Rubinisphaera margarita: one gene and its partners. The protein of the gene in region 3 interacts with the protein of the main gene of each other region in a pairwise test. Links are inferred from orthologs where the notes say so. Each region holds a gene or a part of one and is shown on either strand. Other genes may lie near its edges.

What was found.
Region 1: the proteins of recO (region 3) and recR interact in binary tests that used the Escherichia coli proteins (3 or more experiments, as listed by UniProt). The link is inferred for Rubinisphaera margarita from one-to-one orthologs.
Region 2: the proteins of recO (region 3) and ssb interact in binary tests that used the Escherichia coli proteins (3 or more experiments, as listed by UniProt). The link is inferred for Rubinisphaera margarita from one-to-one orthologs.

The regions. Positions count from the first base shown.
Region 1 is NZ_JAKFGB010000003.1:248,659-254,439, forward strand. What follows is about bases 1,160-3,981. They hold recR (recombination mediator RecR), read left to right. Parts: upstream 1,160-2,175; coding sequence 2,176-2,787; downstream 2,788-3,981. Other genes in these bases: dnaX (DNA polymerase III subunit gamma/tau), read left to right, coding at 1,160-1,615; L1A08_RS00945 (YbaB/EbfC family nucleoid-associated protein), read left to right, coding at 1,758-2,105; rpoN (RNA polymerase factor sigma-54), read left to right, coding at 2,969-3,981. Outside these bases: more of dnaX, read left to right, coding at 1-1,159; more of rpoN, read left to right, coding at 3,982-4,441; L1A08_RS00960 (sigma 54-interacting transcriptional regulator), read right to left, coding at 4,727-5,781. UniProt on the Escherichia coli protein: May play a role in DNA repair. It seems to be involved in an RecBC-independent recombinational process of DNA repair. It may act with RecF and RecO.
Region 2 is NZ_JAKFGB010000007.1:178,306-184,232, forward strand. The notes cover bases 1-2,968. They hold ssb (single-stranded DNA-binding protein), read left to right. Parts: upstream 1-1,218; coding sequence 1,219-1,719; downstream 1,720-2,968. Other genes in these bases: pth (aminoacyl-tRNA hydrolase), read left to right, coding at 1-458; rpsF (30S ribosomal protein S6), read left to right, coding at 667-1,110; rplI (50S ribosomal protein L9), read left to right, coding at 1,861-2,367; dnaB (replicative DNA helicase), read left to right, coding at 2,562-2,968. Outside these bases: more of dnaB, read left to right, coding at 2,969-3,953; L1A08_RS03015 (SDR family NAD(P)-dependent oxidoreductase), read left to right, coding at 3,940-4,743; L1A08_RS03020 (hypothetical protein), read right to left, coding at 4,830-5,339; L1A08_RS03025 (Hpt domain-containing protein), read right to left, coding at 5,495-5,845. UniProt on the Escherichia coli protein: Plays an important role in DNA replication, recombination and repair. Binds to ssDNA and to an array of partner proteins to recruit them to their sites of action during DNA metabolism. Acts as a sliding platform that migrates on DNA via reptation.
Region 3 is NZ_JAKFGB010000009.1:642,152-647,938, forward strand. The notes cover bases 1,740-4,567. They hold recO (DNA repair protein RecO), read left to right. Parts: upstream 1,740-2,694; coding sequence 2,695-3,441; downstream 3,442-4,567. Other genes in these bases: L1A08_RS05830 (hypothetical protein), read right to left, coding at 1,740-2,119; L1A08_RS05840 (tetratricopeptide repeat protein), read left to right, coding at 3,605-4,567. Outside these bases: L1A08_RS05825 (formylglycine-generating enzyme family protein), read left to right, coding at 18-1,061; more of L1A08_RS05830, read right to left, coding at 1,382-1,739; more of L1A08_RS05840, read left to right, coding at 4,568-5,203; LPS assembly lipoprotein LptE, read left to right, coding at 5,218-5,739. UniProt on the Escherichia coli protein: Involved in DNA repair and RecF pathway recombination.

The DNA of each region.
Region 1 (5,781 bases), on a different replicon or contig from region 3:
TGCCATTCTCGCCGACCGAGTCGCACACGCTTACCTGTTTACGGGAGCCCGAGGCGTCGGAAAGACGTCAATGGCCCGTATTCTGGCCAAGGCGCTGAACTGCCCGAACGCTGAAAAAGGCGAACCGTGTAATCAGTGTGAAATGTGTCATGCGATTGCCACCGGCGGCGATGTCGACGTCATGGAAATCGATGGGGCGTCCAACCGCGGGATCGATGACATTCGCGCCCTGCGGGCCAATGTCGGCATCCGCTCGATGCGGACCCGGATCAAGATGTATATCATCGACGAAGTCCACATGCTGACCAAGGAGGCGTTCAACGCGCTGCTCAAGACACTCGAAGAGCCGCCGCCAAACGTGAAGTTCGTCTTCTGTACGACCGAGCCGCAGAAGGTTCCCGATACAATTCTCTCACGCTGTCAGCGGTTCGATTTCTCCAGCATTGAGACACACGCCATTGCCCAGCGGCTGGCCGAGATCGCGGATCGGGAAGGCGTTTCGGTAACAGCCGAAGCCATCGATCTGGTGGCCCGCAGAGCAGGGGGCTCGATGCGGGACAGTCAGTCGCTGTTTGACCAGCTGCTCGCGTTCGGCGGAGTGGAGATCTCAGCTGCGGACGTCAACCAGCTTCTCGGGACCGCAGGCGATGAGCGGCTGCTGTCGATCATCGATGCGATTCGTCGCGGCGATCGAGCCGCCATCCTTGGTGAGGTCGATGACGCCATTCACGCCGGCGTCCAGCTCGGGAACCTCCTTGATCAGCTGGTCAACGTCTATCGCGATCTGATGATCGTCAAGTGTGGAGCCGAATCGGTCGAACTCCTCGGCGTGGGTCCGTCCCAGAAACCCCGTCTGCTGGAAGTTGCGGAGAGCCTTGGCCTGCAGACGATCACGACGGCAATGCAGATTCTGTCTGAAACAAAATCTCGTCTCAGTCGGGTGCCGCATGTGCGGGCTCTGCTCGATCTGGCTCTCGTTCGGCTGTCGATGCTTGAAGACGTCGAAAGCCTCAGTCAACTTGTGACCGAACTTCGCAGCCGCCCCGCCGGAACGGTTTTGAACGTTGGAGCGGCTCGTCCAGCCGCTGCAGATCCGCCGCAAAAAAAAAATCCTGAAGTAAGCCCACCGGCTGACAGTTATGGCGCTCCACCCGTTATCGAGGTCGGCGACGAGCCGTCGGTTGCAGACGAACCGGCTCCAGTTGCCCAGTCGGAAGCGGAGCAGATCACATTCACCGAAGCCAATCGCGAACGGATCTGGCGGGAACTGTTAAGTCGCGTCGATCCGACGGTCGCCAACTTCATGCGGCAGGCGACGAGGACGGCCGTGGTTTCATCCACAATATTGGAAGTCGTGTTTGCTCCCCGGGGGCAGTTCGCACGCGATATGGCTCAGAAACCCGATCAGATGCGAAAACTCGAGACCTGCCTGCAGCAGATCACCGGGGACGCGATTCATGTGCGGCTCGTCATCGACGAATCCCTCGCGGGGCCATCGACATCGAGAGAGAAGCCAGGAGCTGCCGCGGCCATCGTGAAGCACGAATTTGTCAAGCAGGCCGAAACCATTTTCAACGCGACGGTCGGTCATACCGATCGGATCCGAAAAAGTTGAAACATCGCCCTCCGACAGGGCGTGCATGCGTACAATGTGGGGATCGGACTTGATCCGAACTCGAATTAAATTGTAATCAAGAGAACTGCGATCAAACGCACGCGGACGCGATCAGCAGGATTCTACAGCGTAAGGAAAACCAATGTTCAAAGGACTCTCCAATATCGCCGGCATGATGAAGCAGGCTCAGGAAATGCAGGCCAAAATGACCGAAGTGCAGGAGTCGCTCAAGGACCTGCAGGTTTCCGGAGAAGCCGGCGGGGGTATGGTTAAGGTCATCGCCAACGGGCAGCAGGAGATCATCAGCTGCCAGATCGAACCGACGCTGCTGGAGTCGGGGGACCGCGAGGTTCTGGAAGACCTGTTCGTCTCCGCTGCCAATGCCGCACTGGCAAACGCTAAAGAAGCGGCTTCGGAGAAGATGTCGGAAGTCACACAGGGCCTGAACATTCCCGGCCTGCAGGACGCGCTCTCGAACTTTGGAAAGTGATTTGTTGAACTGCGGCCCGCGACATCGGAACCTGGTCGCTGCTGTTGACTGCATCTGTTGAAGAAACTGCATGGACGAGCAATCCCATCCTTACGGGCCGAGTGTGGCTCGACTTATTGAACAGTTCGGCGCTATGCCAGGTATCGGTCGGAAAACGGCCGAGCGGTTGGCCCAGTACGTCGTGAATATGGATAAACGCTCCGCGGCGGCCCTGATCCAGGCCATCGATGCGGTGAAGCGAAGCATCCGACGCTGCCAGAACTGCTTTACACTGACCGAAGGGGAGCTCTGCGACATCTGCGAGGATTCCCGGCGGGACCGCACGGTTGTCTGTGTCGTCGAGCAGCCCAAAGATGTGATTTCGCTGGAAGCTTCCGGCGCTTATCAGGGAACCTTCCATGTGCTCCATGGGTGCCTGTCCCCGTTGAACGGCGTCGGTCCGGAGAAACTGACGATCGACGCACTTGTCAAGCGAGTCGATCGGGACGGGGTCACCGAATTGATCATGGCGACCAATCCGACACTGGAAGGAGACGGGACGGCGCTGTATATCTCGAATCTGCTGGAGAACCGGGATCTCAAAGTCACTCGACTGGCCCGAGGGATTGCTTCCGGCAGTGTTCTCGAATTCGCCAACAAAGAGATGCTGGCCGATGCGCTCCGCGGACGTCAGTCTTTTTGACGGAGGTCCTTTCTGGCAGTAAGTTTGTAATAATTCCATGTCGCGTTCGAATGGAGAACCAGTATAATCGGCTAGTTTGGTGGCGGGGATTTCCTGAGGGAGGTCGTCGTGATCGTCATGCAGGGATCGAAGGAAGAGTAGTCCGGCACAGGATGCCGGTTGAAATATCGAGTTTGCGCACATGCATTTGAATTTCTCGCAGCAAATGAAGATGAGCCAGCAAATGAAGCTGGCTCCGCGCATGATCCAATCCATGGAGATCCTGCAGATGTCCGTCATGGCGCTGCAGGAAAAGATCGATCAGGAGCTGGAAGAGAACGTTGTTCTGGAGCAGATCGATTCCAAGCAGAAGGATGTTCACGACGGCGACCCCGATTCCCCAGAAGCCGGTCGCGAGATCGAACAGCGCGAGATCGTGGTCGATAACGATCACAACAACGAAGCCGACTTCGAACGTCTCCTGGAAATGTCAGCCGAGTGGCCTGAGGACAACATCACGTCCGGCGGCAAGCCCTCCTCGAACCGCATCGATGAATTCTCTGATCGCCAGCACGATCTGCTCGGCAATCTGCAGGCCAGTCCGCAGTCGCTGCAGGACTATCTGCTGGAGCAGTTCCACTACTTCGAACTCGATACTGAAGAACGCGACTTCGGCGAGTTCCTTGTTCAGAATCTCGATGAGAACGGCCGCCTGCAGGGAACGCTGCCGGAGATCATTCAGGTTTACGGTCAGCAGGTCGATTACGCCGTGGCCGACAGGGTCCTGAACATGATTCAGCGGCTCGATCCCCCGGGCGTCGGTGCTCGAAACCTTCAGGAATGTCTGCTCCTGCAGGTCATGGACGAGATGCCGCTTCGTGATGTCGTCGTGACTCTCATCACCGACCATTTGGAAAACATCAGCCAGAACCGTCTGCCTCTGATCGAGCGGACGACCGGGTACTCCCTCGATACGATTAAAGCGGCTCTCGAACAGATTCGAACTCTCGAACCGTTTCCGGGCCGGCGTTTCCAGTCGCACATTTCACAGAACGTTTCTCCCGATGTGCGTGTTGAGCAGGGCGAAGACGGCAAATGGCGAGTGACGCTGATCAACGACTACACGCCCGAACTGCGGATCTCCCGCAAGTACGTCCGCATGTTGCAGGACAATCCCGATCAGCAGACCAAAGAGTACATCCGCAAGAAGATGGAAGCCGCCAAGTGGCTGATCGAAGCCATTGAACAGAGGCATAACACGCTTCGGAAAGTTTCGCAGGCGATCGTCGACCATCAGTCCGACTTTCTGGAGAACGGACCGGAAGCAATCGTCCCCCTGAAAATGCAGCAGATCGCCGATGACGTCGGCGTGCACGTGACAACCATCTCCCGAGCCGTTGATGGCAAATGGATGGAAACGCCGCGAGGCATCTATCCACTGCGTCGCTTCTTCGGCGGTGGCACGACCACGGCAGAAGGGGATGAAGTCGCCTGGCAGAAGATCCGCCTGAAGCTGCAGGAAGTCATCGACAACGAGGACAAACACAACCCGCTCAGCGACGATGCCCTCGTCAAAGAAATGGCGACGCACGGCTACACACTCGCCCGACGGACGATCACCAAATACCGCAAAGCGATGAACATCCCCTCCTCGCGGCAACGCAAAGAATACTAGCCGGTCTTCTCGACCCGGGTGCCACTGCTGGCTTGCCCAGCAGTGCGATCGCGAATTCGACGACACAGAGTCAGCGAGGGAAATGGACGCCGAGTTGTCATCGCACCCTCGCTCACGCTTCGGGTTGGGATTCGCTTAGCAACGTGATAAACACTCTACAGGAGTGGAGTCCACCGTAGGGTCCGCTGTGCGGACGCGTATTGTGCGTTCCGCGAAGCAATCGGGCGTCATTGTTCTGATTACCGTCGTGAAGCACGAGACTCCGTTTTTGCGTCTCACTGCCGCCTACTCGCTTGCGATCCCCAGCGCTTCGAGGCGGCGGTAGAACTTCGCACGAGTCAACCCCAGTAGATCGGCGGCTTTGGCTTTATTGTCCTTCGCGTAGGCGAGGGCGCGTTCGATCTCCGTCCGTTCGACCGCATTGAGGCTTTCTTCCAACGGACGAAACGTTTCCTGTTGCACCGGAAGGGCGGCGTCGGCCTGCTGGCCCGAATGGAAGCCGAACGGCAGGTGTTCCAGCTTCACGATCGTCTCCTCGCAAGCCTGACAAGCTGCGTCGATGGTCTCGTGCAATTCCCGAGCTTCTCCTGGCCAGGAGTACGCCAGCAGAGCTTCCCGTACCTGACGGTCAACGCCACTCAACTGGCGCGCCCTGCCGCGATTGTTCTGTTCGACGAAGAGTTGAACCAGCAGGTCGAGATCAGCTCGTCGCTCCACGAGTGAAGGGACTTCAATCACAAAAGCAGTGAGCAGATAAAACAACGGTTCCAGAACCTGCTCCTGCTGCCGGGCCTCATCAAGGTCGTGAGCCGCGGAACTCAACAGGCGACACGTCTCCGGCCAGCGCTTCTCTCTCATTTCGAGCACATGGCTCTGCAGATCGGTTTCCAGTTCGTCGACATGTTCAAGCAGAATCCCGGTCGGGTCCTCCGCTTCGGCAGCGAAGCCGAGACAGTCGTCGAGCATTCGTTTGAAATCGATCCGGGAAAGCGACCGGCAGTCGAGCACGGCCAGAGGTGTAAACTGTTTCTGCTCCAGGGTCAGGATCATGCGGGCCAGCATCTTCCGTCCGGAGCCCGATGGGCCCTGCAGGTGCACGGGTACGCGACAACTTCGGGCGGCATTGATCTGCGTCGAAACGCGTTGCATCGCGGCACTTTTTGCGACCAGCTGCATCTGCCGCTGTACACCATCGCGGCGGCTCAGTAACTGGCTCAACTCGGCATGAAACTGCTGACTGGCCGGAGCAGGCCGGCTAACGACGGTTTCCTCCGCATCGATTTGCATCGCCAGAACCGCCGAGACATGCTCATCGTCGCTCCGTAAAGCAAAGTAGAGCA
Region 2 (5,927 bases), on a different replicon or contig from region 3:
CGTCGTCCTTGCGACACGACTCGGAGATCAAAGAGATTTTCCTGGGAGGCGAGAAAATCGTTCTCGCTGCCCCGCAGACATATATGAACTTGAGCGGATCGGCAGTCGCCAGCCTGGTGAACTTTCACAAGTTGCCCCTGGAAGACCTGCTGGTCATCTCAGACGACCTGAATCTGCCTCCTGGACAACTTCGCCTCCGGGCTTCCGGTTCCAGTGGCGGGCAGAAAGGTCTCAAAGACATCGCCCTGCGACTCGGGACGGAGGATTTTGCCCGACTGCGTTTTGGCATCGGGCGTCCGAGTGGTCCGATGGACATCTCGGCATACGTCCTGCAGAAGTTCAGCGGAGATGAAGACGACATCATTCAGGAAGCGATCCAGCGAGCAGCCGATGGCGTGGAACTCTGGATTCAATCCGGAGCGGTGGAAGCCATGAATCGCGTTAATCAGAAGGCGTAACGCCCGAGGTCAGGATTCTGGTAGGTCCGAAGATTGATTCTACAGCGAATTTCGCTAACCTAACGTTTTGCGAACGCCGCAAACGAATAACGATTTGATCAGGGCCGAGCTGGTAACAGACTTCGCATCGGTTGTGAATAAGGTCCCCGAGGGGACGTGGACAAGTGGAGTCCCTCAGGGGACAAGGAAACGATTGGGGAGAGACACGTTGGCACTGCGCAGTTATGAAATCATGTTTCTGCTGGACAGCGGAAAATACGCAACGGATCCAGATGGCGTAACTGCCGAGATTCACGGGATGCTCGAGAAAATCGGAGCAGAAATCGTGACGGCTCGTCCCTGGATGGATGGCAAACTGGCTTACCCGATCGAAGGGCACCGCAAAGGTCTGCACTATCTGACCTACGTCAAAGCCGACTCGAACGAAGTGCCGAAGTTGCAGCGTATGTGTCGCCTGAGCAACGTCGTGCTCCGCTACATGTGCATCGTTCCGCCTGAACAGCTGTTCGAGCCGATGTCTCACGCTCTGCTTGACGAGCACGCCAGCCACGGCCATTCCGAAGAGGGAGAAGGCGGCAGCGAAGAGGGCGAGAAGAACGAAAAAAGCGAGAAGAGCGAAGAGAACAAATCAGAAGAAGCCGCAAACGCCTGATCTGTTCCTGCTGCTCATTGAAGACCGGATCGGCCCGTCGAACAGACGCTTTGCCACGAGGCACTCGCGTTTCTCACGGGCAACGTACGGAGAACCAGGAGCTCAACCATGGCCAGCTTTAACCGGGTCATCCTTGTCGGAAACCTCACACGCGATCCACAGGTGCGTTACACCACCGGTGGAACGGCCGTCAGTGAGATTGGATTGGCCGTCAACCGTCAATGGTTTGACAAACAGTCGAACCAGAAGCGGGAAGAGACCACCTTCGTCGACGTCACACTTTGGGGACGCCAGGCGGAAGTGGCCGGCGAATATCTGTCCAAGGGACGCCCCGTGCTGATCGAAGGACGACTCCAGCTCGATCAGTGGGAAGACAAACAGTCGGGTGAGAAGCGCAGCAAACTTCGCGTTGTCGGTGAGACAATGCAGCTGCTGGGCGGACGTGGTGAAGGCGGCGGTGGTGGTGCAGGTGGCGGCGGACGTCCCGCGGGATCTCAGCGATCTCAAGGGGGCGGAAGCTCGGCTCACTCGTCTCGCGACGATGACATGCCCCCTTCTCCAGTCGACTCCTTTTACGACAGTGGCCCCGAAGACGACGTTCCGTTCTAAAGAACGGCCGAAAAACGACGACGGGAACCGAAGAGACAACAATTTTCGCTGCGTGTTTGCCGATTTCAGGGAAGAACTCAGGAAGACGCGACCAGGCAGATCTATCGATACTTTTACAATCCAGACGTTCAAGGTGTGATTATGCGTCAAGTCAAACGTAGACCAGTTTATTCGCCACGCACCCGAGGTGCGGTCGAATTGCTGCTGGCAGAAAACGTTCCCTCTCTGGGTGAGCAGGGCGAAATCGTTCGCGTGAAGCCGGGTTACGCTCGCAACTACCTGCTGCCTCACGGACTGGCCACGATCGCCACCGATGAAAACAAGAAGGCTGTTGAAGAGCACCGTGCTCGCCTCCAGGAAGTCGAGAAGCAGCGTAAGGGCGGTGCCCGCAAGCTGGCCGAATCGGTCTCCAAGTACTCGGTGACCCTGGAAGCGAATGCCAACGAAGAAGGCCACCTGTACGGCTCCATTCTGGGTGCCGACATCAGCAAGGCCCTGATCGCCGCTGGTTATCCGGTTGAGCCGGAACACATTCGCCTCGACGGTCCGCTCAAGGAACTGGGCATGTACACCGTTAAGCTGCAGCTGCACCCCGAAGTCAGCTCAGACGTCAAAGTCTGGGTGGTGCCCGTCAGCAGCCGAAAGTAAGCATCGACTGTTTGCCGCGGCACGTCGCCTGAACTGACGATGCCCGGACCAGTCGCAGAGAATCCGGGGTGTCGACTCTCTCAGGGATCGACATCCCTTTTTTACGCCCTCAGCGAATACCGAATCCGTTTTCGGACCTCGGCCAACACCGGGGTTGCTGAGTGCCGAAGTCGCCTCGACTTGCAGGAGCGTCCATGTCGACCGACACAAAACAGAATGCGATGCAGAGCCTGACCAGCATGCGTCCTCCCAGCAATGTGGATGCTGAGAACAGTGTTCTCGGCTGCCTGATGCTGGTGAATGATACCGTCGATCAGGTGCTCGGCATCCTGCATGTCGACCAGTTCTACGACGATCAGAACCGCCGGATCTTCGGTACGATCACCGAGATGTACGAGCGGGGTGACCGCGGCATCGATGCGGTCACGCTCGCCAACGAGCTGAGCAAACGCGGTTCTCTCGATTCGGCCGGCGGTGTCGCCAAGTTGCTCGAAATCATGGAGACGGTGCCCCACGCCGCCCATGCCGAGTACTACGCGAAAATTGTTCGGGAAAAGTGGCTCCAGAGGCAGCTCATTTACACCTGCAATGAGATCCTGAAGGAAGCTCACCACTCGCCGGACGATATCAACGATATTCTCTCCCGCTCCGAGCAGAAGATCTTCCAGATCGCCGAGCAGCAGGAATCGCTCAGTCGGATCGACATGCGATCGATCCTCATGGAAACCTGGGACCGCATCAACAGCCGCCGTGACCAGGAAGGAACCGTTAGTGGACTTCACTCCGGCTTCCTCGGACTCAATGAACTGACAAGCGGCTATCAGCCTTCGGAACTCATTATTCTTGCCGCCCGCCCTTCCATGGGAAAAACGGCGTTTGTCTGTAACTCGACCCTGGCCGTTTCCGGCATCGCCAAGAGTGGGGTCCTGCTCTTCAGTCTCGAACAGTCGAAAGCGGAGCTTGCCGAACGTCTGCTCTGTATCCACGCCCGCGTCGATGGTCACAAGGTTCGTCAGGGTAATCTCGACGAGATGGATCACCATGCCCTGCTGGAAGCATCGACCGAACTGAGCCAGTTCCCGATTTACATCGACGACGCCCCCGGACGAACCATGTCCCAAATCGCGGCGGTTTCACGTCGTATGAAGCGCCAGCACGATATCGGCATCGTGATCATCGACTACCTGCAGCTCATCGAAGCCGAGGACAAGAATCAGCCTCGTGAACAGCAGATTTCGTCGATCACCCGGCGACTGAAGTTCCTGGCCAAGGACCTCGATATTCCGGTGATCGCTCTGGCCCAGTTGAACCGAGGCGTGGAACAGCGGGAAGACAAACGACCGCGACTGGCCGACCTGCGAGAATCGGGGGCCATTGAACAGGATGCCGACGTCGTAATGTTCCTGCATCGTCCGGAAGCCTACGATCCGGAGGACCGCCCGGGCGAGGCGTTCGTGATTGTCGCCAAGAACCGAAGTGGTCCGATTGGTGACGCCCACCTGACCTGGGTGAAACAGCAATTGCGATTCGCCGATTACAGTCCATTGTCTCAGCCCGAAGGGGGATGGGTCGATGACGGCTTCTGATTCCCCATCGGACAAAGCCATGCCGGAAGAACGATTCGCCAGTCTCGACAGCCGGGCCGCGATGGTAACCGGCTCGTCATCGGGCATCGGTCGAGCCATCGCGCTGGAACTCGCCGCCGGCGGAGCCGACGTGATTGTCCATTACAACAGCAACCGCGATGGAGCCGAGGAAACGGCCAGGCAAATCCGCGATTGCGGACGAAGAGCGGTTCTGTTGCAGGCCGATCTCAGCAATGAAGCCGCCGCCGGGACACTCGTCGAGGATGCCTTCACGGCTTTTCCTCAGCTCGACATCTGGATCAACAATGCCGGCGTCGATCTGCTGACTGGCGAAGCTCGTGACTGGCCCTACGAGACCAAACTGCAGCGTCTTTTCGAAATCGACGTGCGGGGCACGGTTCTGCTTTCAAAATCGGCCGGCAAGCGGTTCATGGAATCGAAGCGAGGCACGATCATCAACATTGGCTGGGATCAGGCCGAACGGGGCATGGAAGGCGATAGCGGTGAACTGTTCGCCACGGCCAAGAACGCCATTATGGGCTTTTCCCGCTCCCTGGCTCTTTCGCTTGCTCCGGATGTTCGCGTGAACTGCGTCGCCCCGGGATGGATTCGCACCGCGTGGGGGGAAGGCGCCGGCAATACGTGGCAGGAGCGGGTTCTTCGAGAAACGCCGCTCAAACGCTGGGGGACTCCTGAAGATATCGCCCACTGCGTGCGGTTTCTGGTGTCCGTTGAGGCGAACTATCTGACCGGGCAGGTGTTCTACGTTAATGGCGGGGCCGAACGCTGACCCGGCCCGCGGAACGCAGCCTGAATTACCCGGCCGCCGGAACGACCGGGTTGTGCGTCGATGCTCGTACAGCTAAGGAATGACGCTTACGGCAGGATACGTTTTTCGAGAATTCTCTGGTGCATCTCATACCGTTTCTGCATCCGCTCGATGGAGTACATGCGGATCAGCCGACCTTTGTAGAGCAGCCGATTCTGCTCGTCGCGGGAAATTTCGTCACCCACTTCCCGCATGGCCATTCCGGCGTACAGCTGGGCAAAGGTGATTGGATCGACGCCATTCCCCTGCTCCAGATCTTCGATGGCGTCGCCGCCGCCGGTGAGAATCAGGAACGGATTCATTGGGACAGCTGCCGGATTGTAGCGTCCTTCGAGTCGCAGCGTTTCCATGGCCTGGGTGAGAGCTTCTGAGGCCATCTGGATCTGCTGGACGGTTTCGTTCGCCAGCGGGATCGCCTGATTTTGCTCGTCTTCATTGGTGGACGGAGGCTGAGCCGCGGTGTGCGACGGCTGCAAAATGTCCGAAGTTCCCAGGAAATATCCGATTCCGACCAGTGCCAGGGAACAGACGAGCCGCTGAACCATTGATTGAGACATCACGCGCATCACCAGACACCTTAACTCAGAAGTTGCAAAGCAGACTGCATACAAAGATCATGCACCGTGCACATATCGTGACGTGCGGACCGACTGCTTGCAACCCGAACCTGAGTCACCGGGGCGGGATATTTGCGTGTCCGGAACTCCTGCCGTTACAGGCAGATCCGTTCCATATAGTCGATCAAACTTTGCACGGCTGCCGGGACTTCCCGTGTGTGTCCCGCCTTGCAGATCGTTTCGAGGCGATGGGCGACGTCGGTGAGACCGGGATAGCCATAGCCCCCTCCGGCTCCTTTGAGTTGATGAGCGATGCCTTTGAGCATGGCAACATCTCCTTCTTCAAGGTTTGCCAGCAGTTGCATCCGTCGTTCCGGAAGTGCGCCAACGAAGTATTCGAGCAGTTCCTGAAAGTCTTCGTCTGCGGCGTACAGTGACCGTACAGGCGTAGACTGCAAGCTGGCGGAATCGGCGATCTTCGACGTTACTTGAGAATCAGTCAGCATTTGTGAGTTCCCCTCAACTCAGATAATGCACCGCCAGCCAGGCTGACGAACCGGCTCGGGACGAGTCCCAGGCTCGGCCATG
Region 3 (5,787 bases):
CTCGAAAGATCGAATAGATGCAACATACTTCACGAATCCTGTTGTCGTTGAGCCTCTGGGCGACTACGGCAGTCATTGTTTCGCCCCTGCAGGCGGCCGACAAGGCTGTGCCGGCAGAAGACGTGACACTTAAGCCGTTCACCGTCGAACTTCCTTACACCGAGATCACGTTCGATATGGTGCCGATCCCCGGCGGCGAGTTCCAGATGGGCAGCCCTGAAGAGGAAGTCGACCGCCAGGACGATGAAGGTCCCGTTCATAAGGTGAAGATCGAACCGTTCTGGATGGGCAAATGCGAAGTGACCTGGGACGAGTACGACACGTACCGTTACAAGCTCGACGTGCAGCGCCGCGAACTGGCCGGACTGGATGCTACCGACATCGACGTGAAGGCCGATGCCGTCACCCGACCGACCAAAGAATACCGCGACATGACGTTCGGCATGGGACACGATGGCTATCCCGCCATCTGCATGACCCAGCTGGCTGCGAAGTCCTACTGCGAATGGCTCACGGAAATTACGGGCGACTATTATCGTCTGCCGACCGAAGCCGAGTGGGAATACGCCTGCCGAGCCGGCACGACCACCGCTTACTCCTTCGGCGATGATCCGGAAGATCTCGACGATTACGCCTGGTACTACGACAACGCCGACGAAAAGTACCAGAAGGTCGGCCAGAAGAAGCCGAACCCCTGGGGACTGTACGACATGCACGGCAACGTGGCCGAATGGTGCCTCGACCAGTACAAGCCCGACTTCTACAAGCAGTTCGACGGCAAAGTTGCCGACAACCCGATGGCCGTCGTTGAGACGCTGTATCCCCGCGTGGTCCGTGGCGGCTCCTGGGACGATGATCCCGATTTCCTCCGCAGCGCATCACGCCAGAAGTCTGATCCGCTCTGGAAGGTTCGCGATCCTCAGCTGCCCAAGAGCATGTGGTATCACACTGACGCTCTGCACGTCGGCTTCCGCGTAATCCGCCCGCTGCGTCGTCCGAGCGAAGCCGAGATCAAAGACAAAGTCATGCATCCGGATCCGCCGCCGGAACTGATGAAGTAATTCCGGTGAGCACAGAAAAAAGCCGCGACTGGCATGAGTCGCGGCTTTTTTTACGTCGGGCGTGAACCCCGGGTGGCCCTTCAAGTTCCCTCGCTCCCCCTTTGGGGGAGAGGGTTAGGGTGAGGGGGAAATGCGTGCGGCGTGCTTTGTGGGCCGTACTTCCCGATTGAGTAAGCACGTCACTGGTTGAGCCTTCCGGGGCCGTCGGGTTTCAGCACTGTCATTCCGACGGCCGCTGAAGACAAGCCTCCTGTTGCCCTGCAACACAGAGATGAATCTCTGTGTCATCCGCTGTGGATAAGTCGCGGGTACGGGTTTGCTTACTTTTCTTCGCCGCGAAGCAGGCCGTTTTTGTCGAAGGCCGTGTCGGGGAAGCAGTCGAGCATTTTGCGGATGAGTTGCTGCAGAGCGTTGAGCGAGTCGTTCTTGCGGATGCCGGAGACCATCTGCCAGTTGAGATCGGACGTCGGGAGACGTTCGGGCAGGCGGAGTTCGGGGAACACGACGGAGAGACGCTGCTGGCCCCATTCGCGGGCGCGGCGGTTGTTGTAGAAGATGTCGTCGACCTCGTGCGTGAGTGCGAGGTGGGCACAGAGGAAGTCGGACCACATCTCGGCGTTCTTCCGGAGTTGATTGAGGCTCCGCATGCGAGCCGCGTCGATGCTGTGACCAGCCAGAACCAGTTTCAGACAGCGGATCCGTACCTGCATCTGGGAAGCGAGCACACTGCGGGCGATCGGTTCGACATGCCGCTTTCCGGCGGCCTGATCGGCGGAGCGGAGAATCGTGTACCAGACGCGATGCAGAACATCAGCGCGCAGAATATCTCGCAGATCCGGTTCATACTCCAGCCAGCAGTGCCGGCGGCGAATGGGATTGGAGTCTTCGAGGACCCGCTGGCAGATCGCCAGATTCTGCATCCACGTATTCGTCAACTCCCGCGAGTACGACCAGTAGGCATGCAGCGGAGCATCCTTGATCAACTGCGAATGCTGGACAAGACAGTCGGCGTGCGCCACGAGTTGGGCGGCGGCGTCAACAGTATGCGAGAGGTTCAATAGACCGTTCCTGACTATCAGGGAGGGTGATTCGTGGGATCACGTCACCCGCACATAAAGACACGGTGAGGCAGAACCGCCGGCTGGTTCGTCCCTGGACGCAGCGGCTTCTGTCGAAGTGGCGGGGCGAGAACTGCTCCATCGTCCCGACACCGTTCTTCAATGCAGTTTGAATGCCGGGACACCATCTGTCATCCCGTGAGTCGCATTCCTGTCGGGGAACGCTCGTTTCGGGGCGTACAGAGCCCCCAGTCGCTACAATCCCAACCGAATGACTCCGGAATTCGCGCATTTTTCATGGCGGAAGGCAGAAATCGCCGTCGCCGGCGTCCGGCTTCTCGCCCGGCCAAATCGTGTGTGTTCCGATTTGTCATCATGGCTGTTGATTCGCGGCACCTGTCCGGAAGGTCCGCTGCGGGTTCGCCCATGGTCGCCGAAACTGTAAAATCTCTCTCAAGTCTTTCCGGATCAGGACGAGGAACCATGGTGGGGTGTTCCGAGGCCGAGACGGTGAATTCCGCCCGTTTTCCTGTCGATTCTTTCGCGTTGGATTACACGTAAGTCCTGAACTGACAATGGATAGAAACAAGACAGAAGGAATCGTCATTCGACAGGTCGACTTCAGTGAGACCAGTCGCGTGGTGACGTTTTTCACGCGGGACTACGGTCGCATCTCGGTCCTGGCGAAGGGGGCCAGGCGGCTCAAGAGCGCGTTCGAGGCTGCTATTGACCTGTTGACGAGATGTCAGATAGTTTTCCTCCACAAATCCACATCCAGTCTCGACATTCTTACGGAAGCCAAGCTCGTTAACCGGTTTCGGGCGGAGTCGCATCAGGTGAATGCGTACTACGCCGGTCTCTACGTGGCCGAGCTGCTTCAGTCCCTTTCCGAGGAGTTCGACCCTTACCCCCGCTGGTACGATGCCGCGGTCGTCACATTGAGCCGGTTGCAGTCGGATGCCGACTTCAGACAGGCCGTGATCCGATTCGAGCTCGTCACCCTGGCGGAACTGGGGCTGCTGCCGGAATTTGAGCAATGTCAGTGCGGACGTCCAGTCGAGGAAAATTCCGAACGCTGGTCGCTGTGGATTCAACAGGGAGTCTTGTTGTGTTCGCAATGTCGACATCACGAAGCGTCCGCGCGACCGCTGACCGGCGAGGTCCTGTCGACGCTGCGCCGACTGAGCCATTCCGACATGGCCGACGAGACAATTCCTCCCATTCCCGACATACAACTCCGCATCATCCGTCCTCTGCTGACGGCTCTGATTTCGAACATTATCGATCGTCGACCCAAGATGCTCGCCTACCTCAAGTTCTGACCGTTCCGGTCGAACTCCTCCGGCTTCCAGCCACCCTCCTGCGCAGTCTGTCTCAATCCCTCGAGCAGGACTTCGCACCCGTCCTTTCTCTGAATTTTCGCCGGCGTCCTGCTGGTGACCTCCCACCTCACCTCACTCCCATCCTGAGGGCAAGGTCGATCCTATGAATATTTACCGCATGATTCTCCGCTGCCAGCGGTCTCTGGTGCAAACCAGCCTGACCGGGGCCATGCTTTGCGCTGTCGGCTGCCAGACGTTCCGCTATGGCGAGAGCGAAGGCAAGGGCGGTCCGCTCGCCACGCCGATTTCCGCCGAAACTTCGATCGATGGCGTGAAGGGCCCGCTGGAAAAACAGCTGCTGGCCAACCGCAGTCAGTCGATCGTCGATCTGGCCGCTCATCAGAACACCCCCGACTTCCAGGAATACCTGGCGGCCAAGCAGCTTTACGATGCCGGCAAGTACTCCGAAGCCGAGACGGCCTTCAAGGAGCTGGCCGACCGTCTCGAACTCGACGAGAATGGTCAGTATCGCAAACGTAGATTCTCGAACTGGTACAAACCGCTTTCCGAACGGGTCGCCAGCTACACCGATGGTCCGATTCGGGAAGACGCCGTCTTCATGGTTGCCGAATGTCGGTACCAGCAGAAGGAGTATCCCGGCGCTCAGGACATGTACCTTGGCCTGCTCAAGGTTTATCCGCACACGCGGCACCTGGAAACCTCGACGCAGCGACTGTACGACATCGCCCGCATCTGGATGCAGTTCAAGCCGACCACGAACAAGGATGTCGAACTGGCCGCCTACGAAGATGCCGGTCGGGCCAGCAAGCCGGAAGTTGTGAACGATCCCGACTACGATCGCCCCAGCTTCTTTAATCTGACGGATCGCAAGCGACCATTCACCGACACCGAAGGGCGCGCTCTGGAATGCCTTAAGGCGATCTGGTTGAACGACCCGACCGGGCCGCTCGCTGACGACGCCCTGATGCTGACCGCCAGCCATTACCTTCGTACGGGCCGAAACTTTGAAGCCGCGGAGACCTATCGTCTGCTGCGGGAAGAGTTCCCGGACAGTCCGCACGTGAAAGACGCCTACCTGCTGGGAGCCCACGTGACGCAGGCTTCGTATCAGGGGGCTCATTACGACGGCAAGGAGCTTTCCGAAGCTCGTCAACTGCGGTTGATCGCTCTCAATTCGTTGGGGAACCTCGATGAAGAAGAGCGGAAGCGGCTCGAAGCCGAACTGCAGCAGGTCGATGACGCGACCGTGGCCCGTGATTTTGCGGGGGCACTCTACTGGCTGAATCGCGGTCGATTCGAAGCGGTCGAGATGCACTGCCATCACATCATTAATACCTATCCGAGTTCCAAATACGCTGGCAAGGCACGCGGACTGCTGACTCTGTTGCCGCAATACAAAGAGCAGAATACGCTGCTCCTGGCGATGCAGCACATCACCGCCGACGACATCCCGTCGGTCGACAACATGCCGTCGCAGACTGCGGAAGCTCCGCCGATGCCGCCTCAGCAACCGCAGACGCAACCTGCGCCCGCCGCTCCGGAACCTCAGGAAGAAGAAGCTAAGCCGCGTTACTTCCCATCGTGGGGAATTCCCAAGCTGAAGCCGATTCCAATTCCGGGCTTCCAGGGCGACGAACCGGCTCCGCCTGAACCGGGAGACGCTCCGCCTTTCAATCCGAGTCCCGGCGAAATGGCACCCGGACGTGCGACGCTGACACTGGGCGAAGAGCCGCAGAAATAGTCTGATTTGAGGTCATGACCCGTCGAGATTTCCTGAATCTGTTCAGCTGTGTGGCTGTTGGCGCGATCGCCGGCTGCGGCTACAGAATCGGCGGGCCGTATGACCCCGAAGTGCGGTCGGTCCACGTTCCGATTTTCACCTCGGACCTGTTCCGTCGTGATATCAACATCGAGCTGACCGAAGCGGTGCAGAAAGAGATCCGGGCCCGCACCCCGTTCCAGATCTCGTCCGCCGAGCATGCCGATACCGTGCTCATTGGCCATGTGGTCGAAGTCCGCAAGGACGTTCTCGGCGAAACCGCCTTCGACGATCCCCGACAGCTGCAGCTCGGGATTGGTGTCGAAGTCCTCTGGGAAGAGAACCACACCGGACAGCTGCTCGCCCGCCATCAGGTGCCGATCGACGCCCCGACGCGACAACTGCTGATGCAGGCCAACTTCGCCCCGGAAGTCGGTCAGTCCTTCGCAACCGCCAAGCACGAAGCCATCACCCGCCTGGCTCGCCGCATTGTCGACCTGATGGAAATGCCCTGGTAGCACTATCCGCCAGAGATCATCGAGGGTGGCCCGTCCGCCTTAGCGGGC